One region of the Paenibacillus sp. FSL K6-2859 genome, then DNA from elsewhere that is predicted to be linked to it. Evidence: predicted binding sites of a transcription regulator. Region 1 holds the regulator's gene; the other holds the start of a gene.
The links. Region 1 encodes CtsR, which represses protease genes until heat stress. Its sites were predicted from a motif close to ATGGTCAATAAAGGTCAAACA; they were not measured.
Positions count from the first base shown of each region.

Region 2: clpP (ATP-dependent Clp endopeptidase proteolytic subunit ClpP) is a predicted target of CtsR. The motif match lies at 1,474-1,494, and genes of this name have one in related genera.

Region 1 is NZ_JBBOYU010000001.1:6,248,677-6,256,518, reverse strand. Features, by position in the region: rRNA gene MHB64_RS28025 (23S ribosomal RNA) at 1-2,140, shown strand, start outside; rRNA gene rrf (5S ribosomal RNA) at 2,268-2,384, shown strand; gene MHB64_RS28015 (GNAT family N-acetyltransferase) at 2,806-3,978, shown strand; gene MHB64_RS28010 (CtsR family transcriptional regulator) at 4,365-4,826, shown strand; gene MHB64_RS28005 (UvrB/UvrC motif-containing protein) at 4,857-5,381, shown strand; gene MHB64_RS28000 (protein arginine kinase) at 5,410-6,474, shown strand; gene clpC (ATP-dependent protease ATP-binding subunit ClpC) at 6,510-7,842, shown strand, end outside.
Region 2 is NZ_JBBOYU010000001.1:183,831-191,672, forward strand. Features, by position in the region: gene MHB64_RS00900 (GDSL-type esterase/lipase family protein) at 57-695, shown strand; gene clpP (ATP-dependent Clp endopeptidase proteolytic subunit ClpP) at 791-1,387, opposite strand; tRNA gene MHB64_RS00910 (tRNA-Arg) at 1,581-1,655, opposite strand; gene MHB64_RS00915 (sugar-binding transcriptional regulator) at 1,990-3,042, shown strand; gene gap (type I glyceraldehyde-3-phosphate dehydrogenase) at 3,145-4,155, shown strand; gene MHB64_RS00925 (phosphoglycerate kinase) at 4,272-5,453, shown strand; gene tpiA (triose-phosphate isomerase) at 5,480-6,232, shown strand; gene gpmI (2,3-bisphosphoglycerate-independent phosphoglycerate mutase) at 6,234-7,778, shown strand.

The DNA of each region.
Region 1 (7,842 bases):
GCATGTTGAAAAATGCGGGGATGAGGTGGGGGTAGCGGAGAAATTCCAATCGAACTCGGAGATAGCTGGTTCTCCCCGAAATAGCTTTAGGGCTAGCCTCGGTATAAGAGTAGTGGAGGTAGAGCACTGATTGGGTGCGGGGTCCGCAAGGATTACCAAGCTCAGTCAAACTCCGAATGCCATATACTTATTGCCGGGAGTCAGACAGTGAGTGCTAAGATCCATTGTCAAAAGGGAAACAGCCCAGACCATCAGCTAAGGTCCCCAAGTGTGTGTTAAGTGGGAAAGGATGTGGAGTTGCACAGACAACCAGGATGTTGGCTTAGAAGCAGCCACCATTGAAAGAGTGCGTAATAGCTCACTGGTCGAGTGACTCTGCGCCGAAAATGTAACGGGGCTAAACACACCACCGAAGCTATGGCTAGATACGTATGTATCTGGGGTAGGGGAGCGTTGTATGTGGGTTGAAGGTGTACCGTAAGGAGCGCTGGACAGCATACAAGTGAGAATGCCGGTATGAGTAACGAAAAGATCAGTGAGAATCTGATCCGCCGAAAGCCCAAGGTTTCCTGAGGAAGGCTCGTCCGCTCAGGGTAAGTCGGGACCTAAGGCGAGGCCGAAAGGCGTAGTCGAAGGACAACAGTTTGAAATTACTGTACCACCGTAATCCGCTATGAGCGATGGGGTGACGCAGGAGGGTAGTGACGCGGACTGATGGATATGTCCGTCTAAGCAGTGAGGCTGATGTGTAGGCAAATCCGCACATCGTTAAGGCTGGGCTGTGATGGGGAGCGAAAATTACAGTAGCGAAGGTCATGATCTCACACTGCCAAGAAAAGCCTCTAGCCAGGAGAAGGTGCCCGTACCGCAAACCGACACAGGTAGGCGAGAAGAGAATTCTAAGGCGCGCGGAAGAACTCTCGTTAAGGAACTCGGCAAAATGACCCCGTAACTTCGGGAGAAGGGGTGCCCCGGTAGTGTGAATAGCACGAGGGGGCCGCAGTGAAAAGGCCCAAGCGACTGTTTAGCAAAAACACAGGTCTGTGCGAAGCCGCAAGGCGAAGTATACGGGCTGACGCCTGCCCGGTGCTGGAAGGTTAAGGGGAGTGGTTAGGAGCAATCCGAAGCTATGAACCGAAGCCCCAGTAAACGGCGGCCGTAACTATAACGGTCCTAAGGTAGCGAAATTCCTTGTCAGGTAAATTCTGACCCGCACGAATGGCGTAACGACTTGGGCGCTGTCTCAACGAGAGATCCGGTGAAATTTTAATACCTGTGAAGATGCAGGTTACCCGCGACAAGACGGAAAGACCCCATGGAGCTTTACTGCAGCTTGATATTGAATTTGGGTACGATCTGTACAGGATAGGTGGGAGCCGTAGAAATCGGAGCGCAAGCTTCGGTGGAGGCGCCGTTGGGATACCACCCTGATCGTATCTAGGTTCTAACCTAGTACCGTAATCCGGTACGGGGACCGTGTCAGGCGGGCAGTTTGACTGGGGCGGTCGCCTCCTAAAGAGTAACGGAGGCGTTCCAAGGTTCCCTCAGAATGGTTGGAAATCATTCGAAGAGTGCAAAGGCATAAGGGAGCTTGACTGCGAGACCTACAAGTCGAGCAGGGACGAAAGTCGGACTTAGTGATCCGGTGGTACCGCATGGAAGGGCCATCGCTCAACGGATAAAAGCTACCCTGGGGATAACAGGCTTATCTCCCCCAAGAGTCCACATCGACGGGGAGGTTTGGCACCTCGATGTCGGCTCATCGCATCCTGGGGCTGAAGTAGGTCCCAAGGGTTGGGCTGTTCGCCCATTAAAGCGGTACGCGAGCTGGGTTCAGAACGTCGTGAGACAGTTCGGTCCCTATCTGTCGTGGGCGCAGGAAATTTGAGAGGAGCTGTCCTTAGTACGAGAGGACCGGGATGGACGTACCGCTGGTGCACCAGTTGTTTCGCCAGAAGCATGGCTGGGTAGCTACGTACGGACGGGATAAGCGCTGAAAGCATCTAAGCGTGAAGCCCCCCTCAAGATGAGATTTCCCAATTAGTAAGACCCCTTGAAGACGACGAGGTAGATAGGTTGGAGGTGGAAGTGCAGTAATGCATGGAGCTGACCAATACTAATCGGTCGAGGGCTTATCCTATACTTAAGACGCAAATTCAATTCGGATTCAGTTTTCAGGCATCAAGCCTGGATTACGCTATGGAATTTATTCACACTTCTGTGATGAAGCAAATTTCACGCGACAGCGTCTGTTTCACAGACGCATGTTTGGTGGCGATAGCGGAGGGGTTCCACGCGTACCCATCCCGAACACGACCGTTAAGCCCTCCAGCGCCGATGGTACTTGGACCGAAGGGTCCTGGGAGAGTAGGACGTTGCCAAGCACAATTAGACCACTGTTGAGTAATCGACAGTGGCTTTTTTGCGTTTATTGTAGACTGTGGAAAACTTGTGGATAAACTTTTGAATTTGCAGAAAAGTTACGCACATGTGGATAGATGATTGAGAGAAAAATAATCCCTAAATAGTGTGGATTAAATACATATTTATATGGATCTGTCAACAAAAAACCTAAGTAATACACGGGTTGCTGTGGATAGAGCGAGAATTATGTGGATAGAGCTATTGATAAGTGGATAACTATTTTAACTTGGATAGGACAAGATTTCAAGACTATTTTTAAACCTGCATAGAGCTGTGGATAACTGAAAATAAAGTTATAAAATATTGCAATAGATTAGCGCACAATTGACGCTCTTGTTATACTTATCCTAAAAGTAATTTTATAAAGGATGAGGTGAGTTTGTGGTAATAAGACAGTTACGTTCAGAAGAATTTGTTGCGAGCATGAACTTGTCAGAATATTCTTTTCAGTACAAGCTTCCTATTGAAAAAAGGGCAAGTGCAAAGGAAAGATTCAAGGCTGAACAGGTATGGGGTGCTTTTGAGGACGGAACATTGGAAGCTAAATTGACGATTATTCCTTTCCAAGTCTACATACAGGGCAGAGTGGTACCTATGGGTGGTATAGCAGGAGTAGCTACATGGCCAGAGAACCGCAGACAAGGGCATGTGGCAAATCTTTTGTCTCATGCGCTGCATACGATGAATGAGGCAGGTCAAACGCTCTCTTTTCTACACCCGTTCCTGATTCCGTTTTATCGTAAATTTGGCTGGGAGGTTTATTGTGAATATAAGAAATACTCTATTCCAGTAGCGAAGTTTCCCAAAAAGGTTGAAGTTGAGGGCAAGGTTAAACGGGACATCAAAGATATCGAAGTATTGGATAGCCTATACAATCGATTCGCTGTTAGTTATAACGGGACACTTAAGCGCGATTTGGACTGGTGGGAGAACTCTGTTCTAGAAGATGAAGGAAAGAGTGCAGTATTTTACTCCAAGAGTGGTGAACCAGAGGGATATGTGCTGTATAAGATAGAGAACAGAGAACTGGTCATTGATGAATTTGTTTTTTTGAATGAACAAGCTCGGCAGGGGCTGTGGACATTTCTTGCGAACCATGATTCGATGGTGACCGGTGCATCCTTAAAGCTGGTGCCTTCGGATGACATGTTACCCTTCTTGCTGCCAGATCCACGTATAGAACAAGAGAATTATCCTTATTTTATGGGGCGGATTGTTAATGTCAAGTCATTCATTGAAACATACGCCTTCAGAGGAAACAGTAGTCAAAAGAAGCAGCTTATATATATCGAAGATAAGTATGCACCTTGGAATGATGGATTGTGGGCATGGAACATCTCTAATGAGGGATCGGCTACTTTGACACGAGTGGAAGGGGAACGGGCGGAAGCAGACTTAAACTGTGATATAGGCACATTGACGGCCTTGATGCTTGGATACAAACGACCAACAGAGATGGCTCGTTATGGAAGTGTCTCTGGCTACGCAGCAGCAGTGGAATGGTTTGAAGAAATTATTCCACAAGCACAGACAGCTTTATTTGATCATTTTTAAAATATAAGAAAGCATAAGTTCAACGCTATACATTATCGTTATATTTCTCGCATAAACGCTTATCGTCCTAATAAGGACAACGAAGACGTTTATTCTTGACAAAAATTAGGCTCTCCCCTTCGAAAGAAGTTGGGAGAGTTCTTTATTTCCGAATACATTCGCTGAAAAAAGTGAAAAATAAGAGAATCCACTTGGAATTAGCACAGAATATGTTATAATATTAAAAAGTCAAAGAAAGTCAAAGTCAACGAAGCTTAATGACAGCGATCCGATCCTTTGAACGCGTGGGATTATCCACAAATGTTTAAGTTCAATTAAAGACCATTGTCATTATGAATGCAAGTTGCAATTGGTATTATAAAGATTCAAGCACTGGAGGATGAGTGATGCGCAATATCTCTGATATTATCGAACAATATCTGAAGAATATTTTGCATGAAAGTCCCGAAGGTACGGTGGAAATCCAGCGAAATGACCTGGCGGACCAGTTCTCATGCGTACCGTCACAGATCAATTATGTCATCAGTACACGCTTTACTCTGGAAAAAGGTTATGTGGTGGAAAGTAAGCGGGGTGGCGGGGGATATATTCGTATTCAACGTTTTGAATTACCACCAAACGTGGCACTGCATGCCCATTTAAACCATACTATAGGTGGCGGGATTGATCAGAACGCTGCTGAAGGGCTGATTTATCAGCTGGAGGAAGCTGGTTTTCTAAGTAAGCGTGAAGCGTGCCTTATGCGCGCTGCTGTTTCTCGGGAATGCCTAACGGTTAAGATTCCATACCGGGATGAGATTCGTGCCAAGATTATGAAGGCGATGTTAATCTCTTTGTTAGGCAAATAATTGTCAACCATAAGGGAGGGGCTTTCGCTTATGCAATGCCAGGAATGTGGCGTCAAGCCGGCAACACTCCACTTCACTAAGATCGTGAATGGAGAGAAGACAGAGTTTCATATCTGCGAGAGCTGTGCACGGGAGAAGGGTGAACTCATTCCCGGAACGGCTGGAGGATTCTCTATCCACAGTCTGCTCTCAGGTCTGCTTGATCTTGAAGGTGCCGGCAAGGAGAAGTCGGCTGCAACGAAGACTACGCAGAGTCTGCAGTGTGAGAATTGTGGGATGACTTACTCCCAGTTTAGCAAATTAGGCCGTTTTGGCTGTAGCTCCTGTTATGAGTATTTTAACAGTGCACTGGACCCGCTTTTTAAGCGAGTGCATGGCAGTACTTCACATGTAGGTAAGATTCCGAAACGTGCAGGAGCTCAGATTGTATTTAGACGCCAAATAGATGAACTCAAGCAGGAATTACAGCAAAGTATTACACAAGAGGAATTCGAGAAAGCAGCGGAGCTGCGAGATCAGATTCGTAAACTTGAAAAAGAAATAGCACAAGAGTAAAGTCTTTGATATATAGGGGGGATATGACATGTCAAGTCTCCGATTTACTGAACAAGCGCTTAGTGATTGGATGCGTTCTGGAGGTAGTCACTCCGAGATTGTAATTAGCAGTCGTATGCGTATTGCCCGTAATCTAGAGCATCTTCCGTTCCCAATGCTGGCTTCCTTAGAGCAATCGGAAGAAGTATTAGAGCTACTGGCTCCTGTGTTTCATGAGGAAGCAGCTGCAGATTTCGGATCTTTTCAACTCCTAAAGCTTGATGAAGTGAATGAACTGGACAAAAAGGTACTGGTTGAGAAGCATCTAATCAGTCCTAACTTGGCTAATGATTCGCGCAGTGCGGCTGTCTTATTAAATGAAGATGAGTCGGTCAGCATCATGATTAACGAAGAGGACCATCTGCGAATCCAATGTCTGTTTCCTGGTCTTCAGGTCAGAGAAGCATGGGAACGTGCGACGGCGATTGATGATATATTCGAGGCAGCTGTCAATTACGCTTTTGATGATAAAAGAGGATATTTGACTAGTTGCCCCACCAATGTGGGTACTGGGCTTCGTGCCTCGGTAATGCTGCATCTGCCAGCGCTTGTAATGACTCATCAGATCAACCGCATATTGTCTGCAGTGAACCAAGTGGGATTGACTGTAAGAGGAATTTACGGTGAGGGTAGCGAAGCAGTAGGGAACATCTTTCAAATTTCTAATCAGATCACTCTCGGTCAAACGGAAAGTGAAATTATAGAGAACCTTCATAGTGTAGTTACCCAGATTATAGAGCATGAGCGAAATGCACGTGAACGGTTGCTTGTTGATTCCGCCTTGAGAATAACTGACCGAGTGAAGCGTTCTTACGGAATTTTATGTTATGCAGCTCTTATGGAGCTTAAAGAATCTGCTCAACGCCTGTCTGATGTGAGACTTGGAGTTGACCTTGGCATTCTGGAAGGCCTTTCGATTTCAGTGCTTAATGAACTTAACGTTAAGACACAGCCAGGATTTCTGCAGAAGATGTTCGGCGATGAGCTGAACGCCACTGAACGAGATATGTATCGGGCAAAACTGCTCCGAGAGACATTGGGAACACAACATTAATATAGATATTTACTATTCATGGAGGTGCAGGAGATATGATGTTTGGAAGATTTACGGAACGCGCACAAAAAGTGCTAGCGCTGGCGCAGGAAGAAGCTGTTCGTTTAGGACACAACAATATTGGTACAGAACATATTTTGCTCGGACTTATTCGTGAAGGAGACGGCATTGCTGCTAAGGCATTAATAGCTTTAGGGCTAGGTCTTGAAAAAATCCAGGACGAAGTGGAGACATTGATTGGCAGAGGTCAAGAACAGCCTACGAACATTGCTTATACTCCTCGCGCTAAAAAAGTGATTGAGCTGTCGATGGACGAAGCCCGCAAATTGGGTCATACGTATGTTGGCACTGAGCATATTTTGCTTGGACTTATCCGTGAAGGGGAAGGTGTCGCGGCTCGTGTGCTTAATAACCTCGGCATCAGCTTGAACAAAGCTCGTCAACAAGTGCTTCAGCTCCTGGGAAGCAGCGAGGCTGCCTCTAGTCATAGCGGGACTCCGGCTAACGTCAGCACACCGACCCTAGATGGTCTTGCGCGCGATTTGACCGCTTATGCTAAGGAAGGCAATCTAGACCCAGTTATCGGTCGTAGTAAGGAAATTGAACGTGTTATTCAGGTACTGAGTCGCCGGACTAAGAATAACCCGGTACTGATCGGTGAACCTGGTGTTGGTAAAACAGCTATCGCTGAAGGACTTGCACAAAAGATTATCAATAATGAAATCCCAGAAACACTTCGCGACAAACGCGTCATGACGCTCGACATGGGCTCAGTAGTGGCTGGAACAAAATATCGCGGTGAGTTTGAAGACCGCCTCAAGAAAATTATGGATGAGATTCGCCAAGCAGGTAATATCGTGCTCTTTATCGATGAGCTTCATACGCTAATCGGTGCTGGTGGCGCGGAAGGAGCCATTGACGCATCTAACATTCTGAAACCGGCGTTAGCCCGTGGAGAACTTCAGTGCATTGGTGCGACTACGCTTGACGAATATCGTAAATATATTGAAAAAGATGCAGCACTCGAGCGACGATTCCAACCGATCACGGTGGATCAGCCTTCTCCTGAGGAAGCGGTCCAAATTCTTTTCGGACTTCGCGATCGTTATGAAGCGCATCACCGTGTGAAGATTACGGATGAAGCTATTGTGGAAGCAGTGAAGTTGTCCGACCGTTACATCCCGGACCGTTTCTTGCCAGATAAAGCGATTGACCTTATCGATGAAGCAGGATCTAAAGTAAGGCTTCATTCTTACACCATCCCGCCAAATCTGAAGGAGCTTGAAATGCGCTTGGATGATATCCGCAAGGAGAAGGATTCCGCAGTGCAGAGTCAAGAGTTTGAAAAAGCGGCGGCCTTGCGTGATA
Region 2 (7,842 bases), 6.1 Mb from region 1:
ATCACCTCGAATTCATATGCTAAATGGAGTAACTAGTTTATGAACGGGGGAGAGCTATGAGCTATCAATACACTGCAATTGGCGATTCCTTGACGACTGGATTTGGCGCTCTGCCAGGTAACGGTTTTGTACCGGTGTACCGTAGAATGGCGGAAGGGAGACTGCGTTCTAATGTGGCCTCTACGAATTTGGGCGTGAATGGATTGACTACTTCTGAACTGGAACAGCGGCTACGGGGGAGTGCAATGACTCGCGAAGCCATTCGAGCAGCCGACATTATCACGCTATCCATCGGTGGCAACGATTTAATTCATGCTGCAAAGGCTGCAGCTAGACAACCTGGGAATTTATCTAAAGAGCTGGGAAGATCACTGCAGGAATGCAAACAAAATTTCGCTGTCATTATGAGTATTCTTTTCCAATTGAAAGCGGGGGCACGTAGACCTTATATCATTCGAATTGTGGGATTGTATAATCCCTATCCTCAGGTAGTAGGCGCTACAGAGTGGGTGAAGCAGTTTAACCGCTATGCATCGCAGTATAGTAGCCGAGTAGTTGGATTTGCTTCTATTTATGGTGAGTTTGCAGGAAATGAGAGAGGCCTTTTATCGTTTGACCACTTACATCCTAATGGCCGAGGCTACCGTGTGATTGCTGAGAAACTCAATGCGCTTGGTTATGGTGGTTTGATTTAATTGAGATTCATTTGTAATGGGGGGCTGAAAAGCAAAGAGGCTGTGCACTAACCATCAAGTGGATAGTGTACAGCCTCTTTGTGTTGTTTTATAGCTTACACACCGCTAGGCAGTGTTTTCTCGATGACTTTATCAACGATACCGTAAGCTGCCGCGTCTGCAGCAGTCATGAAGTAATCACGATCTGTATCCTTCTCAATACGTTCCAGGGGTTGACCCGTACGTTCTGCAAGAATGCGATTCAGCTTATCGCGCAATTTGAGGATACGGCGAGCGCGGATTTCGATATCCGTTGCTTGACCTTGAGCACCACCCAGAGGTTGGTGAATCATGATCTCACTGTTAGGAAGTGCGAAGCGTTTGCCTTTAGCACCAGCGTTAAGCAGGAAAGCTCCCATGGAAGCTGCCATACCGACACAGATGGTGGAAACGTCTGGCTTAATGTACTGCATTGTATCAAAAATAGCCATACCTGCAGTGATGGAACCACCAGGGCTATTCACATAAAGGTGAATGTCCTTCTCAGGATCTTCGGCAGCCAAGAACAGCATTTGTGCGATGATAGAATTGGCTACCACGTCATTAACCTCCGTTCCAAGGAAAATGATGCGGTCCTTCAGCAGGCGGGAATAGATGTCATAAGCGCGCTCACCGCGGTTGCTCTGTTCTACTACCATAGGAATATAACTCACGTGGAAAACCTCCTTGATATTGGTTCTTCAAATGTATTCATTTTTACTCTTGCCGTATTACCCACATGATAAACAAATTCAAACAAAAAGTCAAAGAAAGTCAAACTTATATTCAAAAAAAAGAGCCGACATGCGGCTCTTTGGTTAAGTAGTAGTATAGGCACTACTAAATTATGTACAAAAGTGAAATTAATGGCGCGCCCGCCAAGAATCGAACTTGGATCTCAGGCTTCGGAGGCCTACGTCATATCCATTGGACCACGGGCGCAACAAAAATGATTATAATATAATTCCTGAGCAATTGCAATGAATTTAATAATACAGAGCAGGACACTATCCTTTTTCTTAAAGGTAGACAAGCTTATATTCGTTTTCACTCAGAGATAGAATCTGGATAGTTAATGACAGGTTTTAGGTGCTTTAACTCTTTCCCAATCTTATAAATGTATAAGAAGACAAGCGCTTGAGAATTCTACTCTCGGAAGACTTGCACTTCGAGCAATATTTGGTTAGAATATGAGTGGGACTTAAAAAGTTTACCCGGGACATTTTGAGACCATGAACAAGGGAATAGAGGAAGACGAAGTTGCAGGAGTGAAAGCATGCGTAATTTATTAGATATCCAAAAGCAGCTTCTGCCTGATCTCATGGAAACCCTTAAGAGACGGTACACGATTCTTCATCAGATCATGCTGTCCGATATCATTGGACGCAGAACGCTTGCCGCTTCGCTTGATATGACTGAGCGGGTACTGCGTGCCGAGACGGATCTTCTGAAATCGCAAGGGCTCATTGAGATCGAGAGCGTTGGTATGCGCATTAGCGCTGCTGGGCGCAGACTGCTTGATTTGCTAGAGCCGGTCGTTAAGAGCCTGTTTGGTCTGGATGAGCTGGAAGAGAAAATTCGGGCAACATACGGTCTGGATAAAGTCATTGTGGTGCCGGGTGATTGTGAGTCATCACCATTCACCAAACGTGAGCTTGGCCGCGCAGGTGCAAAAGCGCTGCTCAGTGTCCTCCGTACAGATGATATTGTTGCTGTCACAGGTGGATCAACGCTTGCCGATATGGCTGATCAACTGACACCGCCGTTATCCCTTTCCTATAAGAACGCCTGGTTTGTTCCAGCGCGTGGCGGATTAGGAGAGAGTATGGAGATTCAAGCCAATACGATTGCCTCTACAATGGCAAAACGGGTTGGAGCGAATTACCGGTTGCTGCATGTCCCTGATTTACTTAGTGGGGATGCCTATCAGTCATTAGCACTTGATTCTAATATTGGAGAGATTGTACAAATCATCCGCAGTTCGCGTATTATTGTACATGGGATTGGGGATGCCATTGAAATGACTCGCCGCCGCAAGCTGGATGAGGCTACTGTCTCAGAAATCCAGGGTGAGGGAGCAGTGGCAGAATCCTTTGGATATTATTTTAATGAAGATGGTCAGGTTGTGCATACGATGCTTACGATGGGATTACGTCTAGAAGATATTGTTCGGACGGAAACTGTCATCGGTATTGCCGGAGGCAAGCCAAAGGCCAAAGCTATTCATGCCATGCTGCGTTTCGGGCAGGAGAATATTCTCGTCACGGACGAGGCTGCTGCTGTGGAAATAGGCAAGGAGATTGACAATCAGTTACAGATATCGTCGTAACTTACTAGAACATATATCTTGCATTATACTTAACATTGTTGTCATGACAGGCTTCACGGTCTGTTTTGAATAAATAAAACGAATTCTAGGAGGAACTATTCAATGAGTGTAAAAGTTGGAATTAACGGATTTGGACGTATTGGACGCCTTGCTTTCCGCCGTATTCAAAATGTAGAAGGTATCGAAGTGGTAGCAATCAACGACTTGACTGACGCTAAGATGCTTGCTCATTTGCTTAAATATGATACAACTCAAGGTAAATTCCAAGGTGATGTTGAAGTGCATGACGGCTTCTTCAAAGTCAATGGCAAAGAAGTTAAGGTTCTTGCTAACCGTAACCCTGAAGAATTGCCATGGGGCGACCTAGGCGTTGATATCGTACTTGAGTGCACAGGTTTCTTCACAACTAAAGAAGCAGCTGAAAAACACTTGAAAGGTGGAGCTAAGAAAGTAGTTATCTCCGCTCCAGCTACTGGCGACATGAAAACTGTCGTTTACAACGTTAACGATGACATTCTTGATGGTACTGAGACTGTTATTTCCGGCGCATCTTGCACTACTAACTGCCTAGCTCCAATGGCAAAAGTATTGAACGACAAGTTCGGTATCGTTGAAGGCTTGATGACTACAATTCACGCTTACACTGGCGACCAAAACACTTTGGATGCTCCACATGCTAAAGGTGACTTCAGACGTGCTCGTGCAGCAGCTGAGAACATCATCCCTAACACTACTGGTGCTGCTAAAGCAATCGGTCTGGTTATTCCAGAACTTAAAGGTAAATTGGATGGTGCAGCTCAACGTGTTCCAGTTGCAACTGGTTCCCTGACTGAGCTTGTAACTGTTCTTGATAAGAGCGTTACTGTTGAAGAAATCAACGCAGCTATGAAAGCAGCTTCCGATCCAGACACTTATGGTTACACTGAAGATGAAATCGTATCTTCCGACATCAAAGGTATGACTTTCGGATCCCTGTTCGATGCTACACAAACTAAAGTATTGACTGTTGGCGACAAACAACTGGTTAAAACGGTTGCTTGGTATGACAATGAAATGTCCTACACTGCACAATTGGTTCGTACTTTGGAGAAATTCGCTAAAATCGCTAAGTAATTGACTTGATATAAGCAACATCTATAGAGCGGAAACAGAAGTTCCTTGTTTCCGCTCTTTCTAAATGTATTTCTTGTTTCCTGCTAGAAACAATATGGGGTGTGGAGGAATTAATCATGAACAAAAAGAGCGTCCGTGATGTAGAAGTAAAGGGTAAACGCGTATTTGTACGCGTGGATTTCAACGTGCCTGTAGAAGACGGTAAAATTACTGATGATACTCGTATCCGCGAAACACTTCCAACTATTAAATATTTGATTGAGAACGGTGCAAAGATCATTCTTGCAAGTCACATGGGTCGTCCTAAAGGCCAATTCGTAGATTCCATGCGTTTGACTACTGCTGCTGAACGTCTGTCCGAGCTTCTTGGCAAACCAGTAGCTAAAGCTGACGAAGCTGTTGGTGAAGCTGTAAAAGCAAAAATTGCTGAGCTAGGAGAAGGCGACGTACTTGTACTTGAGAATGTTCGTTTCTACCCAGGCGAAGAGAAAAACGATCCTGAACTGGCTAAACAATTTGCTGAACTGGCTGATTTGTTCGTTAACGATGCGTTTGGTGCGGCTCACCGTGCTCATGCATCGACAGAAGGTATCGCTCATTTCCTACCAGCTGTATCCGGTCTTTTGATGGAGAAAGAATTGTCTGTTCTGGGTAAAGCTCTTTCTAACCCTGAGCGTCCTTTCACTGCAATCATCGGTGGTTCGAAAGTGAAGGACAAAATTGACGTGATCGACAACCTGCTGAATTTGGCAGACAATGTCTTGATCGGTGGCGGTCTGTCCTACACCTTTACCAAAGCATTGGGATTTGAAATCGGTATTTCCCTAGTGGACAACGATAAATTGGGAACTGCTCTTGAATTCATTGAGAAAGCCAAATCGCTTGGTAAGAACTTCTTGCTTCCAGTTGACGTCGTGGTAGCCGATAAATTCGGTGCGGATGCCAACACGCAAATCGTTCCTTTCAATGAAATCCCAGAAGGCTGGGAAGGTCTTGATATCGGACCGAAAACCCGTGAGCTTTATGCAGATGTGATCAAAAACTCCAAGCTAGTTGTCTGGAATGGACCTATGGGTGTATTTGAAATTGATAAATTCGCTGAAGGTACAATTGCAGTAGCAAAAGCTTGTGCAACTACTGAAGGTTATACTGTTATTGGTGGCGGAGATTCCGCAGCAGCAGCAGAGAAATTCCACCTGGCTGATCAAATGGATCATATTTCAACTGGTGGCGGTGCATCCCTTGAGTTCATGGAAGGCAAGGCGCTTCCTGGCGTAGAAGCACTGAACGATAAGTAAGACCCAAGAAGGAGGCAACTTAAGTCATGAGAACACCAATTATCGCAGGAAACTGGAAGATGTTCAAAACAGTTCCTGAAGCAGAAAGCTTTATTGCTGACATCAAAGGCAAAGCAGAAGTAGAAGGCGTTGAGACTGTTATCTGCGCCCCATTTACTAACCTGCCTGCACTTGTAGCAGCTGCAAAGGGTACAGACATCAAGATTGGCGCACAGAACCTGCACTTTGAAGATAACGGTGCTTACACAGGAGAAATCAGTGGTGTAATGCTTAGCGATCTCGGCGTAGACTATGTAATCATTGGTCACTCAGAGCGTCGTGCTTATTTTGGCGAAACAGATGAAATCGTGAATAAGAAAATGCATGCTGCATTCCGCCACGGTATCACTCCAATCGTATGTGTTGGCGAAAAGCTCGAAGAGCGTGAAGCTGATCAAACTAAAGCAGTATGTAAAGTACAAACTGAAGCTGCATTCCAAGGACTTAGTGCCGAGCAAGCAGCAAAAGTTGTCATTGCATACGAACCTATCTGGGCTATTGGCACAGGTAAATCTTCCACTTCCCAAGATGCTAACGAAGTTATTGCTTACATCCGCAGTCTTGTAAAAGATTTGTATGATGCAGCAACCGCTGAAGCTGTTCGTATTCAATACGGCGGCAGCGTGAAGCCTGAGAATGTAACTGAGTACATGGGCCAAAGCGACATCGATGGTGCGCTTGTTGGCGGTGCCAGCTTGCAGCCTGCTTCCTTCGTTCAATTGGTTGAGGGGGCGAAGTAAGATGTCAGCTCCAAGACCTGTAGCTTTGATCATCATGGATGGTTTCGGTTTGCGTGGAACCTCTGAAGGTAACGCCGTTGCTCAAGCTAACAAACCTAACTATGACCGTTACTTGAAACAATATCCTAATACTACCCTTACTGCTTGTGGTGAAGCTGTTGGTCTTCCAGAAGGCCAAATGGGCAACTCTGAAGTAGGGCACTTAAATATTGGTGCAGGACGGATTGTATACCAGGATTTGACTCGTATCGATAAATCGATCCGTGAGGGCGAATTCTTCGATAATGAAACACTGGTAGCCGCAGTTAGAAATGCTAAGAACACAGGTAAAAAGCTTCATCTTTACGCGCTTGTATCCGACGGAGGGGTACATAGCCATATTAATCACCTGTTTGCTATGCTTGACCTGGCTAAGAAAGAAGATATGCACGAAGTGTATATCCACGCTTTCATGGATGGCCGGGACGTACCTCCAGATAGTGGTAAGAAGTTTGTTCAAGATCTGGTTGCTAAGATTGAAGAGGTTGGAGTAGGTACAATTGCTACGGTATCCGGGCGTTATTACGCAATGGACCGTGACAAACGTTGGGATCGTGTAGAAAAAGCCTATCGTGCTATGGTTTATGGCGAAGGACCGAAATACACGGATGCTCTGCAAGCTATCACTGCATCTTATTCAAATTCCGTGTTCGACGAATTCGTTGAACCTAGCGTAATTGTAGACAGTGAAGGCAAGCCGGTAACGGCAGTAGAGAGCGGCGATTCCGTCGTGTTCCTCAACTTCCGCCCTGACCGTGCTATTCAGTTGTCACAAGTGTTCACGAATCAAGATTTCCGCGGTTTCGAACGGGGTCCTTTGTTCCCGCAAGACTTGCACTTCGTATGCCTGACTACTTTCAGTGAAACGGTACAAGGTTATGTAGCCTATTCACCGAAGAACCTGGATAACACATTGGGTGAAGTACTTGTGCAACAAAACAAGAAGCAACTGCGCATCGCGGAAACTGAGAAATATCCGCACGTAACGTTCTTCTTCAGTGGTGGACGTGATGAGGAGCTTCCAGGAGAAACTCGTATCTTGATCAACTCTCCTAAAGTAGCAACCTATGATCTTCAACCTGAGATGAGTGCTTACGAAGTGGCTGCAGCCTGCGTAGCAGAAATTGAAGCGGAAAGACAGGATGCTATTATCCTTAACTTTGCAAACCCTGATATGGTTGGACACTCCGGAATGCTGGAGCCAACAATCAAGGCTGTAGAGGTAACTGATGAGTGTGTAGGTAAAGTAGTGGACGCAGTAGTTGCCAAGGGTGGCGTTGCGATCATTATTGCCGATCACGGTAATGCAGACATGGTGTTTGATGAGAACGGTCGTCCGTTCACAGCTCATACCACTAACCCGGTTCCGTTCATCCTTACGGATGAAAATGTTGTATTGCGCGATCGCGGTATCCTTGCCGATGTAGCACCAACCATTCTGGATCTGATGGGACTTCCGCAACCTGCGGAAATGACCGGTCAATCCATGATTGCTAGTCGCAAATAAGGAAACAATACCTAAGATTCAAGCTTTAACAATTAAAAACCAAAACATTGTTTAAAGGAGATTA